DNA from 2 places in the Aquamicrobium sp. NLF2-7 genome. Region 1 is predicted to be linked to the other one. Evidence: riboswitches for the same ligand, from Rfam matches in the RefSeq annotation. Region 1 holds a riboswitch; the other holds the start of a gene.

Region 1 (7,887 bases):
TCTTGGAACTGAACGCCGCATTGGCGATGGACGAGCCCGACACGCCGGAAAATAACACGCTGGTCAGAAGCACGGTCTGGCCGAGCCCGGCGCGGCGCCTCCCGACCATCGCGGCGGCGAAGCGCACCAGATCGCTGGCGGCGCCCGAGATGGTCAGCAAGCCCCCGGCCAGCAGGAAGAAGGGAATGGCGAGCAGCAGATAGCGGCCGATGCCGCCAAGCAGCGACAACGCCAGAGCCGGCTCGACCAGCATGCTGCCGAAGGCGAGCGCGACATAGCCGGCGAGCACGAAGGCATGGACAAGCGGCGCGCCGACAAGGATGCCGATGCCGATCACGATGAGCGCGGCAAGGCTGGGCGAAAGCAGGGATGAGGACACCCCGGCGGCAACCGGCATGAGCATCAGCGCTGCAACCGCGCCGGCGGCAAGCAGAAGCCCTTTGCGCCGCGCGCCGATCAGCACAAGCACCCGCATTGCGATCCCGGCTGCGCCGGCCAGCCCGAGCGCTGCCGGGCGCATCCATTCGCCAAGGCCGAGCAGGGCGGAATGCCCGCCGACCTCCAGAGCGGCTTTCGTTCCGGCCGTGGCCAGCACGCCGCAGGCGGCAAGGGTAAAGGCTTCCGCAAGTGTCTCGCGCAAGGCGGCCCATCTGCTTTTGCGGCGATGGGCGAAAAGCTCGATGCGCATCGCCAGCGCGCCATCGGCGATCATCGGAAAGCCGAGGCAGGCGAGCAGCAGCAGCAGCCACACCATGGCTTCCTCGATGCCGAGGAAGCCCGAACCCAGCAGATAGCGCTGCAGGGTCGTTGCCGTCACCGCCGCCAGCATCAGGGCAAGCACCACGCCGCAGGCGCGCCCCAGCGCGCGCTGCAAAATAGCTGCCCAATGGCCGGCGCGGGTCATCCTAGAGCCGTTCCAGCAAATGTGCGCAGCGGTTTTGCGGCCGGAACTGCGTAGAAACAAAAAGAGAGAGCATTCGAGGTGATCCCTTTTTTCACCGGAAAGGCTCTAACGCCACCAGTGATGGAAGTGATGGACCGGGCCACTGCCCTTGCCGATGGCGAGGTCTGCCCCGGCTTGAAGGGCTTGGTGCAGGTAATCCCTTGCCTGCGCGACGGCTTCGGCAAGTGGCATGCCGCGCGCCAGCCCGGCGGCGATTGCAGCAGAGAGCGTGCAGCCGGTGCCGTGGGTGTTGGGCGTAGCGATGCGCGGGCGCGAAAGCCGGGTCAGGGAGGAGCCGTCGAGCAAAAGGTCCGTGCTTTCCGGCCCCGTGCCGTGGCCGCCCTTGATCAGGACCGCATTTGCTCCGGTCTCCAGCAGGCTCTCCGCCTGCGCGATCATCTGCGCCTCGTCTTCCGCTACGGGCCTGCCGCTGAGCAGGGCGGCCTCGGGCAGGTTGGGCGTGACGATGATGGCCTGCGGCAGCAACTCGCTGCGCAGTGCCTCGATGGCGTCGGCCTGCAACAGACGGTCGCCGGAAGTGGCGACCATCACCGGATCGAGCACCGGCCGCACCTTGTGGCGGCGCAGGGCGCTGGCGATGGCCATGATCGTATCGATGCGCGAGACCATGCCGATCTTGGCGGCGTCGATCTCCATGTCCTCGTAGAGCGCGTCGATCTGGCCGGCGACGATATGTGGGCTGATGTCCTCGACGTCGCGCACCCCTTGCGTGTTCTGCACGGTGATCGCGGTGATGGCGCTGGTGCCGAAGACGCCGAGCGCCGAGAAGGTTTTCAGGTCGGCCTGTATGCCGGCCCCGCCGCCGCTGTCCGAACCGGCGATGGTGAGCGCGATTGCCGTCATGGTCGGCCTCCGGCATTGTCTACTGCCGCTCGTAGCTCTCGGGTCGCAGCGGCAATGTCGGCGGCCCGAAAAATGGCCGAAATCACCGCCACGCCCGACGCGCCGGCCTGTACCACCTGCGCCGTGCGCGGCACGTCGATGCCGGCGATCGCGCCAACCAGAAGTTCGGGTTTCGCTGCGCGGATGCGTGCGCGCAGGACACTAAATCCTTCGAGCCCGACCGGCGCATCCGGGTTCTTCTTGGAAAGGGTCTCGAACACGCCGCCGATGCAGGCATAGTCGATGGGAGCGGCGATGGCCGCATCTGCGTCCGCCTCGTTCTTCACCGTCAGGCCGATGATGGCATCGTGGCCGAGCAGGCGGCGCGCGGTCTCGGCCGGCATGTCGTCGCGGCCGATGTGGATGCCGTCGGCACCCGCCGCAAGGGCCACGTCCACACGGTCGTTCACCACCAGCGGGACGCCGGTTCCGGCGAGCGCTGCACGGATTGCCTCCGCCTCCGCAATCATCTGTCGCGTCGAGGCCTCCTTGTCGCGGTACTGGATGATGGTGGCGCCGCTGCGCGCGGCGATGCCGGCCATTTCAGCCAGATTGCCGAGCGGGCGCAGCGCGCCGTCGATGATGGCGTTCAGCCTGTAGTCAACCCTGTTCATGATCTGCCTTTGCGAATGTAGGAATGTGAGCGCCTTCGAGATTGGCGAGCGCGTCGAGAAGGGCAGGCTCGAAGCTGCCCGGCCCGGCAGCCACCTTGCCCGCCATCTCGGCTGCCACACCGAAGGCGAGCATGGCCGCGCATGCGGCCAGATAGGGATCGGGTTCGATGGCGAGGAAGGCGGCGATGACGGCACCGGAAAGACAGCCGGTTCCCGTCACCAATGCGGTCAGCGGATGGCCGTTGGTCACTGAGAAGGATGCCCCGTTGTGCGCGATGCGATCCGCCTTGCCGGTTCGTACCGCCACCACTGCGGCGGGCACGGAAAGCAGGTCGAATTCGGCCGCATTGGCGCGCAGCACCGCGGGACCACGCGCCAGCAGTTCCTGCGCGAAGGCGGCGCGCGGGGGCGAGTAGTCGCAATGGGCGGGATCGAGCGCCCATGGCCGCCCCCGCTCCGTAGCGACATTCACCGCAATGCCGATGGCCTCGCGGCGTTGGGCATCCAGCGTGCCGAGATTGACCAGCAGCGAATCCGCCTTGGCGACGAAATTTCCGACCTCCTCGGGCGAGGAGGTCATGGAAGGAATCGCGCCCAGCGCCGAAAGCCCGTCTGCGACGAATTTAGGGACCACGCCGTTCATCAGGCAATGAACGCGCGGGCGGCGCCGGCGCACCTCGTCCAGCAGGCCGGCTGCGTGTCGGATCGCGCTCATTGCAGTTCCACCGCGATGTCTTCGACCGCAGGGGCCTTCTTGATCAGCCCGCTTTCCTCAAGGAATGCCCCGAAGCGGGCATAGCGTGCGCGGTCGAGTGCCGAGGGCCGCTTGGCGAAGCGCGGCAGCGTGTCGTACCACGCGGCCTTGTTCAGCTCGTCATCGAGATCCGGATAAGCCTTGATGAACAGCTCCCACCCCTGCTGCGGGTGATTGGTGAGGTGGATCGCGCCTTTCTCCACCGCGACGAGAAAGCGCCTCAGGCGGTCGTCGCCGGCCAGTTCCGGACGGGTGATGAACACCAGCTCGTCATAGACCGGAATGCCGTGCTCCTCGGGGAAGAAGGCGCGGCCTTCATGGCCTTCGAGCTTCATCTGGGTGAGCTCGAAATTGCGGTAGCCGCCGATGGTGGCGTCAACCTGCCCGCTGATCAGCGACGGTGACAGGGCGAAATTGACGTTGACCAGCTCGATCTTGCTCTTGTCCACGCCGGCATTGCCCAGCATCCGGGAAATGATGGCGTCCTCGAAACCGGAAACCGAGTAGCCGATCTTCTTGCCTTCGAGGTCCTTTAGCTCCCTGATCGGCCCGTCGGCCAGAACCGTGAGCGTGTTGAGCGGTGTCTCGACCAGTGTGCCGAAGCGCACCAGCGAAACGCCGGCATCATGGTCGAGATAGAGATTGGGCTGATAATGGATGCCGATCTCGGCCTTGCCGGAGGCCACCGCGCGCGGCACGATCGAGGGATCGGCAGGCGGCACAAGCTCCACCTCAAGCCCCGCTTCCTCAAACAGGCCGAGCTCCTTTGCCACCACCAGTGGCGCATGGTCGGGGTTGACGAACCATTCCAGCATCACGGTGAGCTTGTCGGTCGCATGGGCGGCGCCTGCGGTTGTGACGGAAAGCAGAAGCGCGAGCGCGCAGGATCGGATCATGAGGATTTCCTTTGCTGATGATGGGAAGAGAATCCGCCTTCGCGCGCCCAAGGCGTGAGAAGGGGGGCAAGGGCATCGACGGCCCGCCGTAACAGGAGGGTGAGGGCGGCGATGACGGCCATGGCCGCGAACATGGTGTCGGTCTGCATGCGGGCATTCGCCTGAACCATGACGAAGCCGAGCCCTGCCGATGCGCCCACCCATTCGCCGATCACTGCTCCCAGCGGAGCAAGGGGGGCGGCGACCCGCAACCCGGAAACCAGTGCGGGAATCGCCAGTGGCACGCGCAGCAGAAACAGCGTCTGGCGGTGGCTCGCCGGGGTGAGGGCGGCGGCATCGACGATTTCCGGCGGCGTGCGCCGCAGCCCGTCCGCAAAGGCGGAGGCCACGGGAAAGAAGATGATGAGCGCCGTCATCACCACCTTGGAGGTCATGCCGAAGCCGAACCACAGCACCAGCAGCGGCGCGATGACGAAGACCGGAAAGGCTTGCAGAACCAGCACCACGGGCCAGACCGCGCGGCCAAGGCGCGGAAAGCTGGCGATGGCAAGCGCGGTCGCCACGCCTGCGAGCGTACCAGTGACGAACCCGGCGGCGATCTCGGCCAGCGTCACCAGCATGTTGTCGAAAAGATAGAGCGGCTGCCGCTGGAAGGCGGCCGCGACGTCCAGCGGCGCCGGCAATATGTAGCGCGGCGGGGCAAAGGCCATGACGATGGCCTGCCATGAGGCCACCAGCACCAGCGTGGTGCGCAATGCTGCCAGAACAGCCGGCATGTCGCGATTCCCTAGAAGCGGAATCGTGTCGGCGGGCGGAATTCGTATCGATGCTGCATGGCGATCTCCCGACTTGTCATCATGGAGATCCAGGTGTGCGAAGAATTGGCAGGATTGCCCGAAGGCCCTTGTTCCGTTCCTACGCCGGCATAACCCGGATCAGGTTCAAGGGTCCGGCTCACTGCCATCTCAGCGCCGTACGGCGCCCCCCTCGGAATGAAGCCATCTATGTTTCAAGCGCCCGGTTCTGTCAAGCGACGTTGCCGCTGGCCAGTGAACGGAAGGGGGCTGTCATCAGCCCGATCGCGAGCTGTCATCGCGCTGTAACGTGCGGGTCCTAGCTAGCGGTTCTCTTTTTTGAGTTTACGGAGAACCCGATCATGCGAAGCCTACTCGCCATTCTGACCGCAACAACCATACTGGTTCCGGCCGTTGCCGGCGCCGCCACGGTCTACCCGCTCGACAGGGCAACGATTCTCACCGCTTCGCCCTTCGACGTGAAAGTCGAGTTCGATGGTGTTGTCGCGGGTTCCGATGTCACCGTCACCATCAACGGCAAGCCGGCCGCGGAAGTTCTTGGCAAGGAAGCCACCTTCATCGAGAAGGAAGACGGCGTCGAGGCTTCTGCCGTGCGTCTGGAAGGCGTGACGATCACCGAGCCCGGCACCTACACCGTGGTCGCCAAGGCCGGCGACGATGAGAAAACCGTGACCTGGGAAGTTTATGGTACGGCGACCGAGCCCAAGGCGAAGAATGTGATCTTCTTCCTCGGCGACGGTCTGTCCGTCGCCCATCGCACCGCCGCGCGCATCATGTCCAGGGGCATGACCGAGGGCAAGGCCAATGGCCGCCTCAACATGGATGATCTGGATCGCATGGCCTTCATCGGCACCTCGTCCACCGAAGCGATCGCCACCGACAGCGCCAACACCATGTCGGCTTACATGACCGGCCACAAGAGCGCCGTGAACGCGATCGGCGTCTACGCCGACCGTACCGCCGATCCGTTCGACGACCCGAAGGTCGAGACGCTGGTCGAGGCCCTGCGCCGCCAGACCTCCAAGTCGGTCGGTATCGTCACCACCTCCGAGCTTCAGGACGCGACGCCGGCAGCGCTCTTTTCCCACACCCGTCGCCGCGCCGAGAAGGCGGCGATCAACACTCAGATCTTTGATCTGAAGCCGGAGGTCATTCTTGGCGGTGGTTCGGCCTACTTCCTGCCGCAGTCCGTTGCCGGCTCGAAGCGCAAGGACGACATCGATCACGTTGCGGGCTTCAAGGATGCCGGCTATACGCTGGCCACCACCAGGGGCGAGCTTGAGGCCGCCGCCGGCTCCAACAGCGGCAAGGTTCTGGGCCTCTTCCACACCGGCAACATGGACACCACCCTCGACCGTGAGTTCCTCAAGAAGGGCACTGTCGGGAAGTTTCCCGAGCAGCCCGGTCTGGTCGATATGACCAAGGCCGCCATCGGCCAGCTTGAGAAGAACGCCGAAGGCTTCGTGCTCGTCGTGGAAGGCGCCAATATCGACAAGATGTCCCATCCGCTCGACTGGGACCGCGCCATCGTGGACACCATCGAGTTCGACAAGGCGATCGGCGTTGCCCGTGAATTCGCCGAGAAGAACCCCGATACGCTGATCGTCGTCACCGGCGACCACACCCATGGCGTTTCGATCATCGGCACGGTCGATGACGAGAAGCCCGGCGACGAGATGCGCGAGAAGGTCGGCACCTATGCCGAGGCCGGTTTCCCGAACTACGTCGATTCCAACGGCGACGGCTATCCCGACAGTGTCGATGTCTCGCGCCGCCTGTTCCTGGCCGCCAACAATGGTCCCGACCACTACGAAACCTTCCGCCCGAAGCTGGATGGTCCGTTTGTTCCGGCCATTCAGGACGAAAACAAGAAGTACATCGCCAACGAAGCCTACAAGGATGTCCCCGGCGCGGTGTTCGTGGAGGGCAACATTCCGCGTGACGGCGACACCGGCGTTCACGCCGTTGACGACGTGGTGCTGCAGGCGACCGGCCCCGGCTCCGAGAACTTCAAAGGCTACATGGAGCAGAGCGACGTCTACCGCGTTCTGGCCGACGCTCTGGCGCTTGGTACCACGCAGAAAAAGTAACACGTAAACAAGAAGCGGCAGGCCCGGATCGTCTCCGGGCCTGCACCCGTTCAGTCAAGGAGGCTGCGATGATCTTCACCGCCCCGGATCGCCGGCAGGCGCTCGCCATGATCGGTGCCGCTGCGCTCTGCCTTTCGGCAAGGCCGGCCCGTTCGGCACCGAGCCCGATTTCCTTCAATGAACTCTATGGCAAGGTCAGCGTGCTGGGCCTGACCTTCTCCGACAAGGTGAAGGCTCTGGAAGGCAAGCCGGTCGCCATGCGCGGCTTCATGGCGCCGCCCCTGAAGGCGGAAGCCAATTTCTTCGTGCTCACTGAAATTCCGATGGCGCTGTGTCCGTTCTGCTCGTCCGATGCGGACTGGCCTGACGACATTATCGTCGTCTATCTCGACCATGCCCAGACCTTCGAACAGGCAAATGCCACCATCGAGGTTTCCGGCAAGCTCGAAGTCGGTTCGTGGACCGATCCGGACACGGGTTTCGTCAGCCTGCTGCGCATCGTCAACGCCGATTTCCGAAGGGTTTAGGGTGATGCAGGCTCTGTCGGTCGAAGGGCTTCAGGTCCGTTATCCGGGACTTCCCGTGCCAGCGCTCGATTTGGCCGGGTTGCGGCTGGAAGCCGGGGAAATGGTTGCTCTGGCGGGGCCTTCGGGGTCGGGCAAGACCACCTTCATCAACATCGTGACGGGCATGGAGCGGGCGGGAGCCGGCCGCGTGGTCTGGAACGAAGAGGATATCGCAGCGCTGCCCGAAGGTGGGCGCGATCGCTGGCGGGCCCGAAATGTCGGCCTCGTGATGCAGGATTTCCATCTGTTCCCCGGCCTTTCGGCCGAGGCCAATGTGCTTTTGCCGCAGCGCCTGTCGCATCTGCG
Region 2 (7,887 bases), 1.5 Mb from region 1:
GGACACCCGCCGAAACAGCGCATTCAGCGCTTTCACCACAGGTTGCAGCTCGCTGGCCGCACCGCCCGCGTCGATCGGGTGCAGGTCGGAGGCAGGACGCATGGAAAGCTCCCGCGCAATCCGGCTGAGCGGGGTCAGCCCGCGTCCGACACTCAGCCAGATCAGGCCGGCGAGCACCGGCAGGATCAGCAATGCGGGCAAAAGCACGCCGAAAATCACGCTGTTGACCAGATGATCGCGAAAGTAAACACGATCCCCAACCATCACCCGCACGCCTGCCTGTGGGTTATCGACCGTATAGACCCGCCAGGTTTCGCCATTGATGACGGTGTTGGAAAAGCCTTCCGCATGCTCCGACAGCCTGGTCTCCGGAGCGCCTTCGGACTGGCTGAGCAAAGTGCCTTCAAGCGACCAGATCTGACAGGAAAGCTGGCGGTTATAGGCTTCGTGCGTCTCCATTTCGACAGATGGGATTCCCACATTCTCGCCTGCTCCCAGGGCACGCTTCGTAACCATGGAGTTGACCATGCGTGCGGCCTCCATCAGCCGCGCATCGAGAACCCTTTCGAGTTGCGCGCCGGTGGAAAAGAAAATCCACGCCACCGCCGACAGCCACACCAGACCGGTGATGAGGATGAGAATGCCGAACAGTCGTGTCCGCATGGAACGCATCGGACTTTTCTCCATTTACCGCACCGTCTGCCGGCAGACGGCGCAGGTGCTTCATGCCTCATGCCGGAACCTTAAGGCAAACTTAAGAAACCTTGCCGGCTGCCGTTCCGGCATCTGTGCGCTGTCTGCAACACCCTGTTTTTAACGTGCGCGAAGGCTTTCCTTTTGTCCTTAAGCCTGCCTTAAGGTCCACCAAACCCTGTCGGCCCGACCATCTGAAATCGAGGCCGCTTATCATGTCGACCATCCAGTCCCGCATCATGTCGCCGCTTGCTGAAACCGGTTCTTCTGAAACTCTTCCCATTGCACCCGTCAGCCGCAGGGCCGCACTTGGGCTGGGGCTGGCCGCGCTCATGGCTGCTCCCGGTTTTACCCATCGCGCCCGCGCGCAGGACGGCGAACAGCTCGACCCCGAGATGATCCTGAACGATCCGGCCGATCCGAAGGCCGGCAACGCCAAAGGCGATGTCACCATCGTCTATTTCTTCGACTACAACTGCCCCTTCTGCAAGAAGACCATGGCGCCGCTGAACAAGGTGGTGAAGCAGGACGGCAAGGTCCGCCTCGTCTACAAGGATTGGCCGATCCTCACCTCGGCTTCCATCTATGGTGCGAAGCTGGCGCTGGCTGCTCACCATCAGGGCAAATACAGCGAAGTGCACCACGCACTCATGGGCATACCGGGCGGCAGGGTGCCGGAAGACAAGATGCGCAAGGCAGTGGCCGGCGTCGGGCTCGACATGAAGCGGCTGGAACGCGACATGAAGGCGAAGGACGCGGAAATCACCACGCTTCTGCGCCGCCATGGCGCACAGGCCGATGCGCTCGGTCTTGCCGGCACGCCGGTTTTTCTCATCGGCCCGTTTCTCGTCGCCTCAGCACTCGATGAGGCGGGTTTCAAACAGGTTATCTCAGACGCGCGCGCGCGTGAAAGCAACTGATACGAAGGACTTCTGGTAAATGACCGAGGCAATGGACGGGTCGGCACGACGCATTCTGACTGCAATGACGCTTTTGGCCTGCATGGGGCTGGCCGCCTGCGCCACCTCCTCCGAGACGGCGACGCCCCCCGGATTGCAGCCGGCTGCACCCGCGATTGCCCCTCTTCCGCCGGTGGAACAGGCCAGTGCCTCGGTGGCGCCGCCTCGTATCGGGCCAAAGCCGAATGAGCGCTTCGCCGTACCGGACGAGAGCCAGGTTAAGATCGCCGAAAAATACCAGCGTCAGCTCGTCGACTATCAGACAGCCTATGCGCCGGGCACGATCGTCGTCGATCCGGCCAACCACTTCCTCTATCTGGTGCAGGGCAACGGCAAGGCGCTGCGTTACGGCGTTGGCGTCGGCGCGGCCGGCCGGGGCTTCTCCGGCGAAACCGATCTGGCATGGAAGCAGGAATGGCCGCGCTGGCGACCGACGGACGCCATGATTACCCGCGCCCCGCAACAGTACAAGAAATACGAGGACGGCGTCGAAGGCGGCCCCACCAATCCGCTCGGAGCACGCGCCCTTTATCTGTTCAAGGACGGCAAGGACACTTACTACCGCATCCACGGCACCAACCAGCCGAGCAGCATCGGCAAGTCGGTTTCCGCCGGCTGCATCCGCCTGCTGAACTCCGACATCATCGACCTTTACGCCCGCGCACGCCCCGGCTCGAAGGTCGTTATCCTTTAATCGGCTTATCGGCATCGGAGAATTTGTGCCGCATCGAACAGCCTCCCCGCCTGATTTTTCAGCGGGGAGGCTTTTTTCATTACGCTCAGGCCGCGGCGTCCAGCCCCATCTGCCAGAAATCGGCTTCGAGACGGGATGCCTTGCCAAACAGGGCAGCGAGTTCCGCAAAACGTCGCTCGGTCATCGAGCGCTCTGCCAGATCATCCAGAAGCTTGCGTGACCCGACCGCCAGTTGCTGGAACGCATCGCCGGCGTATTCCCCGATCCATTCGCGATAGGGATGATCCGCCGGGATCTTATCGATGCCGTTCGGGGTCAGCGCCTTGCCGATCTCGGCATAGCCGATAACACAGGGCGCAAGAGCCACATGCAGGTCGAGCAGGTCACCTGCAGCGCCGCAATCCAGAACGAAGCGCGTATAGGCGACCGTCGCCTGATGCTCCGGCACGGAGTGAAGCGGCTCCGGCGTCAGCCCCCACCGGCCGCAGAGCCGCACATGCAGCTCGGTCTCGTCGAGGATGCCTGAAAGACCAGCCTGCGCGGCGCGGATTTCCGGTATCGTCCGGCTCTTATAGGCAGCAAGCGCCCACGCGCGCGAAAACTGGATCAGGAAAAGATAGTCCTGCACCAGATAAGCCCTGAAGGCCGCCTGTGGCAGCGTGCCTGCGCCCAGCTCGCGCACGAACCGATGATCGACATAGCTTTGCCAATCCTGATCCGCCGCCTGTTTCAGCCGATCAAAAACGTCCATCTTCACTCTCCCTGCTCGTAGGCTGCATCGAAAAAGGCCAGCTCGAGCTTCACGGCCCTTTGAAAGAAATCGCGGCTCACTTCGGCTTCGCCCGGCCCGACGCGATCCAGCTCCCCCCGAAGGAAGCCAACGAAATCGCGAAAATCGGTATTGTCGTGAAGGGTGATCCATTCCGCATGAATGAAGTTCTGCGGCAACGGATGGGGCGCCTGCATGGTCCAGTCGAGATAGAGCCATTCCGCAACGTTCAGAACCGAAAGCGCAGCCGCATAGGAGCGTGTGGCTGCCGCCTCCCGCATGATCGCCTTGAACCCGGCGGTCGGCTTGGTATCGGGGATGGCTGCGCGCTGGCCTTCATCGACGCCGAGCGCTTCGAACGCCCGCAGGAAATAGGTGTTCTCCTCCCCCGCCACCATGCCAATGAAACGACCGAACCGCAGCCGCGCCTCAAAACTGTCGCTGGTGGCGATCGCTGCCCCAAGAAGGGTCAGGAAACTGTCGAGAAAGCGATAGTCCTGCACGAGATAGGACGACATCACGGCATCGGGAACCGTGCCGGCGAACAATTCGCCCACGAAACGGTGACTTACCGCCTGTGTCCAGAGCGGTTCGCTCGCAAGCCTCAGTGTTTCGGAAAAGCGTTCGGTCATCTTGCCGTCCTTTCATGGCAGACAGCGAGACCGTAAATTTCGGGCTTTGTTTGTGGCATGTACGGCCTCGCATGGAGGCCGGCAAAAGACAGCATCAACATTCGCCATCCCTTCGCCGGCATGATCCGGATCAGGTTCGAAGGGTCACCGCACTGCTTGCGCCAGCGGTCTCTCAGCCCCTTGTCGAGGCTCCCCTTGGTGAATGTTCCTTGTAGGCGATCGGACGCTGCCTGTCACCACGAAGCGACAGACCGGATCGGCAATTCACGCCTTGAAACGATAAAGCCACCATCGCCGCCACATCGGATTGCACAGCTAATGACCTGAGACCCATCTTCCCTCCGGTTTTCAGGAGAGTCTTGGGTTTTCAATCTGGCGTCATGCGGCCTGTTTTTCCATAGCTATTTTCATTGCGAACTCGTTGGGGGTGATGTTGCCCAGCGACGAGTGCGGTCTGTTTCTGTTGTAATCCTCCTTCCATGCAGTGATTGCGGCGCGGGCCTGAGCGAGCGACGAGAACAGCGTCTCGTTCAGGCACTCATCGCGGAAGCTGCCGTTGAAGCTTTCGACGAAGCCGTTTTGCATCGGCTTGCCGGGGGCGATGTAATGCCATTCCACCTTGGCCTCCTGGCACCATTTGAGGATGGCCATGCTGGTCATCTCCGTCCCGTTGTCCGAGACAATCGTCCTCGGTTTTCCGCGTCTGGCGATGAGACTGTCCAGTTCGCGGGCAAGCCTTGCGCCTGACAGGGATGTATCGGCAACCAGGCATAGGCATTCTCGGGTGAAGTCGTCGACGACGGCCAGGACCCGAAAGCGGCGACCGTCGGTGAAGGCATCGCTGACGAAGTCCAGGCTCCAGCGCTCGCCCGGACGCGACGGCAAAGCCAGAGGACGTCTCGTGCCCAAGGCCCGCTTTCGGCCGCCACGCTTGCGCACCGTCAGCTTCTCCTCCCGGTAGAGACGCCGAAGCTTCTTCAGGTTCATGACGATCCCCTGCCAGTCGAGCATGACGTGGATACGGCGATAACCGAAGCGCCGCCGTTCGGACGCCAGCTTCTTCATGGCCTCGCGGATGGATGCATCGTCAGGCCGCACGCTGCGATATCGCATGCTCGACCGATCCACCGACAGAACCTCGCACGCCCGACGCTGGCTCACCCCGTGCTGCGCACAGACGTGAGCCACCGCATCCCGCTTCACATCGGGCGTCACCATTTTTTTGCAGCAACATCCTTCAGGATCGCATTGTCCAGCACGGCCTCGGCGAGCAGCTTCTTCAGCCTGGCGTTCTCGTCCTCAAGCGCCTTCAGTTTGCGGGCATCCGACACGTCCATGCCGCCATACTTTGCTTTATATTTGTAGAAGGTTGCGTCCGAGATGCCGTGCTTGCGGCAGACATCGACTGTCTTCGCGCCCGCCTCCTGCTCCTTCAGTATCCCGATAATTTGTTCTTCCGTGAACCGTGAACGCTTCATTCGTCCGTCTCCTCATTGCGACGGACTCTACCAAAATCTGGAGGAAGTTCAGGGGCTCAGGTCACAGGTCACTAACAATCAGCGAGGTCGGGCATTTTCCTTGGGCCAGCCCACAACGCAGAACGCCGCCCCGAAGGGCGGCGTTCTGTAATCAGGGAATGAAGCTGTTCTGTTTACATCAGAGAAGATTTTCATGCGTTTTGCAGACCTGGCAGCGACCTACTCTCCCGCGTCTTTAGACGAAGTACCATCGGCGCTGGGGCGTTTCACGGCCGTGTTCGGAATGGGAACGGGTGCAGCCGCCCCGCCATGACCACCAGGTCGGCAAAGCGCATGTTAATTGAGAAGCTGTTTTGTGCTGATGAGCGATGCGCGTTCGTTACGGGCTGTGCCCGCAAGCGCGACTGCGCGTCGCCGGTTTTCCAGCGCCCTCGCGGAGCATAGGCCCGAAGGGCCGCTCATGCGTGAGCGCTGGATTTGATGAACATAAGGAATGAGAACGATCAAGCCTATCGAACTATTAGTACCGGTAAGCTTCAAGCGTTGCCGCTCTTCCACACCCGGCCTATCAACGTGGTCGTCTTCCACGGTTCTCAGGGAATACTCGTTTCCAGGTGGGTTTCCCGCTTAGATGCCTTCAGCGGTTATCCCGTCCGTATATAGCTACCCTGCTATGCGGCTGGCGCCACAACAGGTCCACCAGAGATACGTCCATCCCGGTCCTCTCGTACTAGGGACAGATCCTGTCAATATTCCTACACCCACGGCAGATAGGGACCGAACTGTCTCACGACGTTCTGAACCCAACTCACGTACCGCTTTAAATGGCGAACAGCCATACCCTTGGGACCTGCTCCAGCCCCAGGATGCGATGAGTCGACATCGAGGTGCCAAACAACCCCGTCGATATGGACTCTTGGGGGTCATCAGCCTGTTATCCCCGGCGTACCTTTTATCCGTTGAGCGATGGCCCTTCCACACGGGACCACCGGATCACTATGACCGACTTTCGTCTCTGCTCGACTTGTCAGTCTCGCAGTCAGGCAGGCTTATGCCATTGCACTCGACGACCGATTTCCGACCGGTCTGAGCCCACCATCGCGCGCCTCCGTTACTCTTTAGGAGGCGACCGCCCCAGTCAAACTACCCACCATACATTGTCCCGGGCCCGGATAACGGGTCGCGGTTAGACATCCATAGTAATAAGGGTGGTATTTCAAGGGTGGCTCCACCAAGGCTGGCGCCCTGGCTTCAAAGCCTACCACCTATCCTACACATGTCACTACGAATGCCAATGTAAAGCTATAGTAAAGGTGCACGGGGTCTTTCCGTCTAACCGCAGGAACCCCGCATCTTCACGGGGAATTCAATTTCACTGAGTCTATGCTGGAGACAGCGGGGAAGTCGTTACGCCATTCGTGCAGGTCGGAACTTACCCGACAAGGAATTTCGCTACCTTAGGACCGTTATAGTTACGGCCGCCGTTTACTGGGGCTTCGATTCAAAGCTTGCACCTCTCCTCTTAACCTTCCAGCACCGGGCAGGCGTCAGACCCTATACGTCGCCTTGCGGCTTCGCAGAGCCCTGTGTTTTTGATAAACAGTCGCTACCCCCTGGTCTGTGCCACCCTCACCTGCTTGCGCAGACAAGGGTCACGCTTCTTCCGAAGTTACGCGTGCAATTTGCCGAGTTCCTTCAGCATAGTTCTCTCAAGCGCCTTGGTATACTCTACCAGTCCACCAGTGTCGGTTTCGGGTACGGGCTATAAGGAGGAGCTATTTCCCGGGACCGCTTCACTGCCAGATCAATCCAATAAGACCTGACAATACACGCGATCCGTCACTACCTCCAGGCTCACGAATATTAACGTGATTCCCATCGACTACGCCTTTCGGCCTCGCCTTAGGGGCCGGCTAACCCTGCTCAGATTAACTTTAAGCAGGAACCCTTGGACTTTCGGCGGGGGTGTCTCTCACACCCCTTACGTTACTCATGTCAGCATTCGCACTTCTGATACCTCCACCGCCCCTCACGGGTACGGCTTCATCAGCTTACAGAACGCTCCGCTACCGCTCGTCTTACGACGAACCCTAAGCTTCGGTGCATGGCTTTAGCCCCGTTACATTTTCGGCGCAAAGACCCTTATTTAGACCAGTGAGCTGTTACGCTTTCTTTAAATGATGGCTGCTTCTAAGCCAACATCCTGGTTGTTTTGGGATCCTCACATCCTTTCCCACTTAGCCATGACTTGGGGACCTTAGCTGTAGGTCAGGGTTGTTTCCCTTTCCACGACGGACGTTAGCACCCGCCGTGTGTCTGCCGACTAGTACTCCCCGGTATTCGGAGTTTGGTTAGGATCAGTAAGACGGTGAGTCCCCATAGCCCATCCAGTGCTCTACCCCCGGGGGTATTCGGTCGACGCTCTACCTAAATAGATTTCGCGGAGAACCAGCTATTTCCGAGTTTGATTGGCCTTTCACCCCTAGCCACAAGTCATCCCAATCTATTGCAACAGATACGGGTTCGGTCCTCCAGTAAGTGTTACCTTACCTTCAACCTGCTCATGGCTAGATCACTCGGTTTCGGGTCTAATGCGACGAACTGAACGCCCTGTTCAGACTCGCTTTCGCTGCGCCTACACCTACCGGCTTAAGCTTGCTCG

Evidence for each region. A riboswitch is a leader RNA that binds a small molecule or an ion and turns the genes downstream of it on or off. The one in region 1 is predicted to bind thiamine pyrophosphate.
Region 2: another riboswitch for thiamine pyrophosphate. It lies ahead of MIC97_RS07830 (TenA family protein); the one in region 1 lies ahead of MIC97_RS15105 (ABC transporter permease).

The regions. Positions count from the first base shown of each region.
Region 1 is NZ_JAKSED010000001.1:3,066,255-3,074,141, forward strand. It holds gene MIC97_RS15080 (TRAP transporter large permease subunit) at 1-904, opposite strand, end outside; gene thiD (bifunctional hydroxymethylpyrimidine kinase/phosphomethylpyrimidine kinase) at 1,010-1,807, opposite strand; gene thiE (thiamine phosphate synthase) at 1,804-2,460, opposite strand; gene MIC97_RS15095 (hydroxyethylthiazole kinase) at 2,447-3,175, opposite strand; gene MIC97_RS15100 (ABC transporter substrate-binding protein) at 3,172-4,107, opposite strand; gene MIC97_RS15105 (ABC transporter permease) at 4,107-4,886, opposite strand; TPP riboswitch at 5,006-5,108, opposite strand; gene MIC97_RS15110 (alkaline phosphatase) at 5,267-7,015, shown strand; gene MIC97_RS15115 (hypothetical protein) at 7,123-7,542, shown strand; gene MIC97_RS15120 (ATP-binding cassette domain-containing protein) at 7,547-7,887, shown strand, end outside.
Region 2 is NZ_JAKSED010000001.1:1,596,711-1,604,597, forward strand. It holds gene MIC97_RS07810 (ATP-binding protein) at 1-672, opposite strand, end outside; gene MIC97_RS07815 (DsbA family protein) at 1,026-1,613, shown strand; gene MIC97_RS07820 (L,D-transpeptidase) at 1,633-2,346, shown strand; gene MIC97_RS07825 (TenA family protein) at 2,432-3,097, opposite strand; gene MIC97_RS07830 (TenA family protein) at 3,100-3,747, opposite strand; TPP riboswitch at 3,838-3,953, opposite strand; one part of gene MIC97_RS07835 (IS3 family transposase) at 4,126-4,973, opposite strand; one part of gene MIC97_RS07835 (IS3 family transposase) at 4,973-5,225, opposite strand; rRNA gene rrf (5S ribosomal RNA) at 5,432-5,546, opposite strand; rRNA gene MIC97_RS07845 (23S ribosomal RNA) at 5,725-7,887, opposite strand, start outside.